DNA from 2 places in the Micromonospora sp. NPDC048063 genome. Region 1 is predicted to be linked to the other one. Evidence: riboswitches for the same ligand, from Rfam matches in the RefSeq annotation. Region 1 holds a riboswitch; the other holds the start of a gene.

Region 1 (4,090 bases):
CATCGACTGGGTCACCGGCGACCACGACCCCGGCGAGCTGGCGGTGGCCAACATGAGCCTCGGCGGCGGGAAGGACCAGGCCGTCAACGACGCGGTGACGGCCTCCATCGCCGACGGCGTCAGCTACGCCATCGCGGCCGGCAACGACTACTCCGCCGACGCCTGCGGCGTCTCGCCGGCCAGCACCCCCAACGCGATCACCGTGGGGGCGACCACCAGCACCGACGCCCGGGCGGACTACTCCAACATCGGCACCTGCCTGGACATCTTCGCCCCGGGCTCGTCGATCACCTCGGCGTGGCACACCGGCGACAGCGCCACCAACACCATCAGCGGCACGTCGATGGCCACGCCGCACGTGGCCGGCGCGGCCGCGCTGGTCCTCGCCGCCAACCCGTCGTACACCCCGCAGCAGGTCCGCGACAAGCTCGTCAACGACGCGACCAACGGCAAGGTCACCAACCCGGGCACCGGCTCACCGAACAAGCTGCTCTACGTCGGCAACATCAGCACGCCGACGCAGGACTTCGCCATGTCGGTGTCGCCCACCTCCGGAACGGTCAACCCGGGCAGCTCGGTCACCGCGACCGTCGGCACCACCACCACGGTCGGCAGCGCGCAGAACGTGACGTTCTCCGCCAACGGCCTGCCCGCCGGGGCCACGGCGAGCTTCAGCCCGGCGTCGGTCACCTCCGGCAACTCCGCCACGATGACCATCTCCACCACCGGCACCACCGCGCCGGGCACCTACCCGGTGACCGTCACCGGCACCGGCACGGTCACCACCCAGACCGCGTCGTACACGTTGACGGTCAACGGGCCGCCCGGCTGCTCGCAGACCAACGGCACCGACGTCAGCATCGGCGACAACACCACGGTGGAAAGCTCGATCACCATCAGCGGGTGCTCCGGCAACGCCTCCGCCACCAGCACCGTCGCCGTGAACATCGTCCACACCTACATCGGTGACCTCGTCGTCAGCCTCGTCGCCCCCGACGGCACCGCCTACACCCTGCACAACCGCAGCGGCGGCTCGACCGACAACATCAACCAGACCTACACCGTCAACCTCTCCAGCGAGGCCGCCAACGGCACCTGGAAGCTGCGGGTGCAGGACGCCGCCTCCGGCGACACCGGCTACCTCAACACCTGGACGCTCAACCTGGTCGGCGGGACGCCCCCGGGCTGCACCGGCACGAACGGCACCGACGTCAGCATCGGCGACAACACCACGGTGGAAAGCTCGATCACCATCAGCGGCTGCTCCGGCAACGCCTCCACCGCAAGCACCGTCGCCGTGAACATCGTCCACACCTACATCGGTGACCTCGTCGTCACCCTCATCGCCCCCGACGGCACCGCCTACACCCTGCACAACCGCACCGGCGGCTCGACCGACAACATCAACCAGACCTACACCGTCAACCTCTCCTCCGAGGCCCGTAACGGCACCTGGAAGCTGCGGGTGCAGGACGCCGCCTCCGGCGACACCGGCTACCTCAACACCTGGACGCTGACGCTCTAGCGGCAACGGCGCCACCAGCGCACCCCCACACCGGGACCCCGGCTGAACCTCGGGATCTAGCGGTCCTCGCAACACCCAGACCTTCTGGGAGTTGCGAGGACCGTGTCCGTTTCTGCTGGACTCAAGGCGAAGTTCTTCGAAGACGCTGCGCGAGCAGACCGGGTTCGCCGACCACCTCGCCCGCCGCGCCACCGACCCCCGGCTACACCGTCCGGCAGCACCCGCGGCACGTGGGCGGCGCGATCGAGGAGTGACCGCCCGGAACCGAGCCCGCCGGTTCGGCCCCGGGTTCGGCGTGGGTTCGCCACCGGGCTCGGCGTCGGGGTCAGCCTCAATTCGCCGCCGGTCGCCGCCTGGGTCGGCAGCGTCTCCGCTCGCGCCGGGCGGCGCCACGTGAGGGTGGTCATAGCGGCTGGACGCGCCACCACGGGGGGCTGCTAGCCTCGTCGGCAGGTCATGAGCGCCAGCGTCAAGCCCCGGCTCGCTGGCCGGCAACCCTCGTCCGCGCAGGGGTGCCCCGGGTGAAGACCAGGCACCGGAGCAGCTCCGGTGCAAGCGTGGCCTGGTTCCCAGGTCAGCAACGACCGAGGAGAGCCATGTCCTTCCGCATCTGCGTACCGACGGTCCGCGCCGCGGCCCCGACGCCGCCCCTGACCCGGCGCCGCCACGTCGACATGATGCGGGTCTGCAGCGCCTCGTGTCGCCCCGGCGACCCGCGCTAGCCACGCACCAGACCCCCTTCCCAGGACCACCCCAGCGGTACGCCCACCGGGCGCACCGCCGGCGACGCACGCCCGTGCCCGCCGTCGGAGACCCCTTTCGGAGACACCTGTGCGATTCCTTCCCGCCCTCACCCGCGCCGCCGCCCTCGGCGTCGCCGCCGTCCTCGCCGCCACCGCCCTGACCGCCTGCGGCGACGACGCGTCCGAGGCGACCGACAACCCGTACAACCTGCTCCAGCCGGGTGTGCTGCGCACCGGCACGCTCACCGACGCCCCGCCGAACGTCTACCTCAAGGACGGCAAGTTCACCGGCTTCGACAACGACCTGCTCACCGCGGTCGCCGCGAAGGTCGGCCTGAAGGTCGAGTTCGTCGGGACGGACTTCTCCGCGCTGCTCTCGCAGGTCAACAACCGCAAGTTCGACGTCGGCAGCTCCTCGATCACCATCACCGAGGCCCGCAAGAAGACCGTCGACTTCGGCAACGGCTACGATTTCGGCCACTTCGGGCTCGACGTGCCGGCCAATTCGTCGATCACCGGTTTCGACCAGCTCGCCGGCAAGCGGGTCGTGGTCGTGCAGGGCACCGTCCAGGACGACTACGCGACCGGCGAGGGCCTCGACCCGGTCCGGGTGCCCGACTACAACGGCGCGATCAACCAGCTCAAGGCCGGCACCGCCGACGCCTGGATCGCCCCCGCCGAGATCGGCGACAAGTCGGCCGCCGACAGCAACGGCAAGATCAAGGTGGCGGGGAAGCTGCTCAGCCCGGCCCCGACGGCGTACGCGTTCGCCAAGGGCAACGACAAGCTGCGCGAGGCGCTGAACAAGGGCCTCGACGAGGTGATCGCCGACGGCACGTGGAGCCGCCTGCAGGCCCAGTACTACCCGGGCCGCCCGATCCCCGCCGACTTCAAGCCGGGCAGCGGCACCGTCCCGGTGCCGTCGGCCTCGGCCGCCTCCTGACACGTACGGACGACGAGCGAGCGGGACGGTAGGAGAACACGATGGATCCGTTGAGCACCCTGTGGGAGACCTTCTTCGACTGGGACTCCATGCGCGAGGCGCTGCCCGAGATGCTGACGGTCGGGCTGCCCAACACGCTGATCCTCGCGATCTCCGCCGCCCTGCTCGGCTCGGTGCTGGGCATGGGGCTGGCCGTCGCCGGCATCTCGCGTACCCGATGGTTGCGCTGGCCGGCGCGGGTCTACACCGACGTTTTCCGCGGCCTGCCGGCCGCGGCGACCATCCTGCTCATCGGCGTCGGTCTGGCGCCGCTGGGCATGGAGGTGTGGGGCCCCAACCCGTATCCCCTGGGCATCCTGGCGCTGTCGCTGATCGCGGCGGCCTACATCGGCGAGATCTTCCGCTCCGGCATCCAGTCGGTGGAGGCCGCCCAGCTGGAGGGGGCCCGGGCGCTGGGCCTGTCCTGGGGCGAGGCGATGCGCCTGGTGATCGTGCCGCAGGGCATCCGCCGGGTGCTGCCGGCCTGGGTGAACCAGCTGATCGCGCTGATCAAGGACTCCAGCCTGGTCTACTTCCTCGGCCTGCTGGCCAGCCAGCGGGAGCTGTTCCGGATCGGGCAGGACTACGCGGCGAACACCGGCAACCAGTCGGCGCTGCTGCTGGCCGGCCTGTTCTACCTGGCGCTGACCGTGCCGCTGACCCACGTCGTGAACTGGATCGACCGGCGGCTGCGGCACGGCCGGCAGGCCGCCGCGCCCGCCGACGCCGACGACGACCTCGACCTGGCGCTGCCGGGGGCGGCGGGAGGAAACCAGCGATGAGCATCGACACGACGACCTCGGTGAGCCTGAGCGTCCGCGACGTGCACCTGGCCTTCGG
Region 2 (4,090 bases), on a different contig from region 1:
GCGGACGACGCGTGCGCGTCGACCACGTCGAGGACGACGGTCAGGTGGGCGACCGTGTGGTGGTGCCGGTGCGGTTCCCGCCAGCGCCCCAGCAGCTCCGCCCCGGCGCGGTCCCGCTGCGCCGGGTCGGTCGCCCCGGCGCCCCGGGCCGCCGCCCGCCACCGGTCGAGAAGGTCGGCCATGCGGCCGAGTCTGCCGCACCGCCGCCGACACGGAGGATTCACCCGCCCCGGTACGGGTAGTCCCCGCCATGGCCGTGGCCCGGGACCGTCGACTCTCGCTGGTGCGGCGCGCCATCCGACGCGACGGCGGAACGGACATCGACGCGGCCCGCATCGCCGACGCGATGGAGAAGCTGCGGCACCGCGGCAGGGCGACCCTGCACGACCGGCTGCACCGGGTGCGGATGGCGTGGGGCCTGGCCGTGCAGGCCGGCCTCGCCGCCGGCCTGTCCTGGTGGGCGGCGCACAATCTGCTGGGCAACCCGGAGCCGGTGTTCGCGCCGATCTCCGCGGTCGGCACCCTCGCCGCCTCGGTCGGTCAGCGGCTCCGCCGCACGGTCGAGCTGATCGTGGGGGTCGCGGTCGGCGTTGCCGTCGGCGACTTCCTCATCTACCTGGTCGGCGCCGGGGCGTGGCAGCTCGGCCTCGTGGTGACCGGGTCGATCGTGCTGACCATCTTCGCCGGCGCCAGCGTCTCCATCGTCATCCAGGCGGCGGCCACGGCCGTGCTGATCGTCACGCTGAGCCCGAAGACCGCGAACCTGGAGATCCCCCGGTTCGTCGACGCGTTCGTCGGCGGCGGGATCGCGTTGCTGGTCACCTCGGTCCTGCTGCCGCTCAATCCGCTCCGGGTGATCAACCGGGCCGCCCGGCCGGCGCTCGACCTGCTCGCCGCCCAGCTCGACGGCGCCGCCGACGCCCTCCGCCAACGGGACCGGGACAAGGCCCAACAAGCCCTGGACCGGCTGCGCAACAACCAGGAGGAGCTGTCCACCTTCACCGAGGCGATCGAGGGGGCGAAGGAGACCGCCGTCCTCTCGCCGGCCCGGTGGCACCGGCGGGACGAACTCACCCACTACGCCGAGGCCGCCGACCCGATCGACCGGGCGATGCGCAACGCCGGCACGCTGATCCGGCGCGCGGTCACCCTGATCGAGGACGAGGAGCCCGTGCCGGAGCCGATGCCGGATGCGGCGGCCCACCTCGCCGAGTCGGTACGCCTGCTCAAGCACGAGTTCGCCGTCGGCGAGGAGCCGGAGAAGGCACGGGAGCGGGCGCTGCGCGCGGTGAGCGAGGCCGGCCGGGCGTACGCCGAGGGGGTGGGCTTCTCCGGCAGCGTGGTGATCGCGCAGGTGCGCACCACGGCCAGCGACCTGCTGGTGGCCTCCGGGATCAGCCAGGAGGAGGCGAACCGCCTGGTCCGGAAGTCCTTCGGCGACCAGGACACCCCGAGCGGCCAGGCCGAGCCGGCCGCCGCCCCGAAGCCGCCCACCGCCCCGCCGGTCGGCTGACCCGCCGCCCCGCGGGTCAGCCGTGCGGCGGCGGTCGTTCAGGCCGCCGCGGCGAGCGCGGCGAGCAGCCGGTCCACGTGTTCCGCCGTGCTGCCCAGGCCGACGCTCGCGCGCAGGGCGGTCGGCGGCAGGTCCCGCCGGCCGCTGCGCGCCGCCGCCTCGGCGAGCAGTCGCCGGGCCAGCGGGTGGGCGCAGAAGAGGCCGTCGCGCACCCCGATGTCGTGGTTGCCGGCCAGCTCCGCCGCAACGTCCGCCGAGTCCCGGCCGGCCACCACGAACGACACGATGCCCACCCGCGGCGCGTCCGGCCCGAAGGTGCGCAGCTCCACCACGTGCGGCAGGGCCGCCAGGCCGCGGCGCAGCCGGGCCAGCAGGGCCTGCTCGGCGTCGTGCAGCGCCGCCCGGTCGGCCCCGGCCAGGGCGCCGCAGACCGCCGCGAGGGCGACCGCGCCGAGCAGGTTCGGCGTGCCCGCCTCGTGCCGGGCCGGTCCGGTCGCCCAGCGTACGTCGTGGGTGGCCGCGCCGACGTGACCGGTGGCGCCCCCGCCGGCCAGGTACGGCGGCGCGGCGTCCAGCCAGTCCGCCCGCCCGACGAGCACGCCCGCGCCGAACGGCGCGTACAGCTTGTGGCCGGAGACCGCGAGGTAGTCGACGTCGAGGGCGGCGATGTCCACCGGCGCGTGCGGGGCGAGCTGCGCGGCGTCCACGGCGATCCGGGCCCCGTGCCGCCGGGCCACCCGGGCCAGCTCCGCCACCGGCCAGCGCTCGCCGGTCACGTTGCTCGCCCCGGTCACCGCGACGAGCACGGGCGGGTGGCGGTCGGCGCCGGGGCCGCCCCCCGCGCCCGGCCTGCGCAGCTCGGTGAGGGCGGCGTCCAGCGCCCGGACCGCCTCGGCCGGCTCCCGCGGCACCGGCAGCCGGACCGATCCGCGCGGCCAGGGCAGCAGGTTCGCGTGGTGCTCCCCGCCGAAGGTCACCACCGTGGTGCCGGCGGGCAGCACCCGGGCCAGTAGGTTCAGCGCGTCCGTGGTGTTGCGGGTGAAGAGCACGTGGTCGCCGGCGCGGGCGCCGAAGAAGTCGCCGACGGTCTGCCGGGCGCGCTCGTAGGCGAGGGTGCAGCGCCGGGACAGCGCCCCCGCGCCGCGATGCACGCTGGCGTACCAGGGGAGCAGCTCGGCCACCGCGTCGGCGGCGGCCCGCGCGCACGGCGCGGTGGCCGCGTAGTCCAGGTTGACCTGGCCCGGCACGCCGAGCACGTCGAGCGGCCCGGCGGTCGCAGCCGGCGGCGCGGTCCGCGTCGGGTGCGGCGCGGGCGGGGGTACGAGGGTGACGGTCATCGGCCGACCTCCGGGTCCGGGGACCCCGGGTGGGCACACCGGGCGGGGTCCGCGCTTGCCCGGCACGCGAATCGGGCCGGGCCCGGTCATCACCCGGGGCACCCCACCGCGAACCTCGACGAGGGTTGCCGGCCAGCAAGCCGGGGCTTGACGCTGGCGCTCGTGACCTGCCAGCAGCATAGCGCGCGGATGCGCCCGGTCCAGCCGGCCGGGGGTGACTACGCTGACCGCATGGCCGACACCCCGCCCGGCGCACCCCTGCCGCCGTCGCCGACCGTGCCCGCCGTCCCGCCGTCGGGCGCGGCCGCTCCCCGGATGCCGCTGCGCCGGCTGGGCTGGCGGCGGGCCCTGGTGCTGGCCGGGGTCGTCCTGCTGATCGCCGCCTGCGCGGTGTTCATGGTCTTCACGCTCGGCGAGAGCCTCGGCGTGCAGGCGCTGCTGATCGGCCTGGTCGCGGCGATCCTCCCGGTTCCGGTGCTGGTGGGCTGTTTCCTCTGGCTCGACCGGTACGAACCGGAACCGCTGAAATACTTGATCTTCTGCTTCGCCTGGGGCGCGTTCGTCTCGACCGCCGCCTCGCTGACCGTCAACGAGTTCTCGTCCGGGCTCTTCGACGACTGGGGGCTGCCGACCGCGCTGACGGCGGTGCTGGTCGCGCCGTTCATCGAGGAGCTCACCAAGGCGCTCGGGCCGATCCTGCTGCTGATCTTCCGCCGCCGGGAGATCTCCGGGATCACCGACGCCCTGGTCTACTGCGGGCTCTCCGCGATCGGGTTCGCCATGGTGGAGAACATCCTCTACCTGGGCGGCTACGGCTACGCCACCGGCGTCGAGCGGTACGGCCCGGCGACCGGCACGCAGCAGGTCATCGCGATCTTCATCGTCCGGATCCTGCTCTTCGGCTTCGCCCACCCGCTGTTCACCTCGATGACCGGGGTCGGGCTGGGCATCGCCGCCCGCACCGCCGACCGGCGCGTCCGGGTGCTCGCCCCGATCGCCGGCCTGCTGCTGGCGATGATGCTGCACGGCCTGTGGAACCTGCTGCCCACGCTCACCCAGGCCACCGGCGAGGCGCTGATCATGCTGTACGGCTTCATCGGCGTGATGGTGCCGATCTTCTTCGGCATGGTCGGGCTGGCCGTGTGGCTGCGGGCCTGGGAGGGGCGGCTCACCGAACGCACCCTGCCGGACTACGTCCGGGCCGGCTGGCTGACCCCGCCGGAGGTGGCGGCGCTGAGCA

Evidence for each region. Region 1 has a riboswitch for S-adenosylmethionine ahead of ACGFZ2_RS16185 (ABC transporter substrate-binding protein). Riboswitches for the same ligand answer to the same signal wherever they lie in the genome.
Region 2: another riboswitch for S-adenosylmethionine. It lies ahead of ACGFZ2_RS24540 (aminotransferase class V-fold PLP-dependent enzyme); the one in region 1 lies ahead of ACGFZ2_RS16185 (ABC transporter substrate-binding protein).

What each region holds. Positions count from the first base shown of each region.
Region 1 covers NZ_JBIDBG010000005.1:250,152-254,241, reverse strand. Annotated here, with positions in the region: gene ACGFZ2_RS16190 (proprotein convertase P-domain-containing protein) at 1-1,525, shown strand, start outside; SAM riboswitch class IV at 1,978-2,089, shown strand; gene ACGFZ2_RS16185 (ABC transporter substrate-binding protein) at 2,357-3,211, shown strand; gene ACGFZ2_RS16180 (amino acid ABC transporter permease) at 3,253-4,032, shown strand; gene ACGFZ2_RS16175 (amino acid ABC transporter ATP-binding protein) at 4,029-4,090, shown strand, end outside.
Region 2 covers NZ_JBIDBG010000011.1:105,487-109,576, forward strand. Annotated here, with positions in the region: gene ACGFZ2_RS24530 (metal-dependent phosphohydrolase) at 1-182, opposite strand, end outside; gene ACGFZ2_RS24535 (aromatic acid exporter family protein) at 257-1,513, shown strand; gene ACGFZ2_RS24540 (aminotransferase class V-fold PLP-dependent enzyme) at 1,552-2,850, opposite strand; SAM riboswitch class IV at 2,897-3,018, opposite strand; gene ACGFZ2_RS24545 (PrsW family intramembrane metalloprotease) at 3,082-4,090, shown strand, end outside.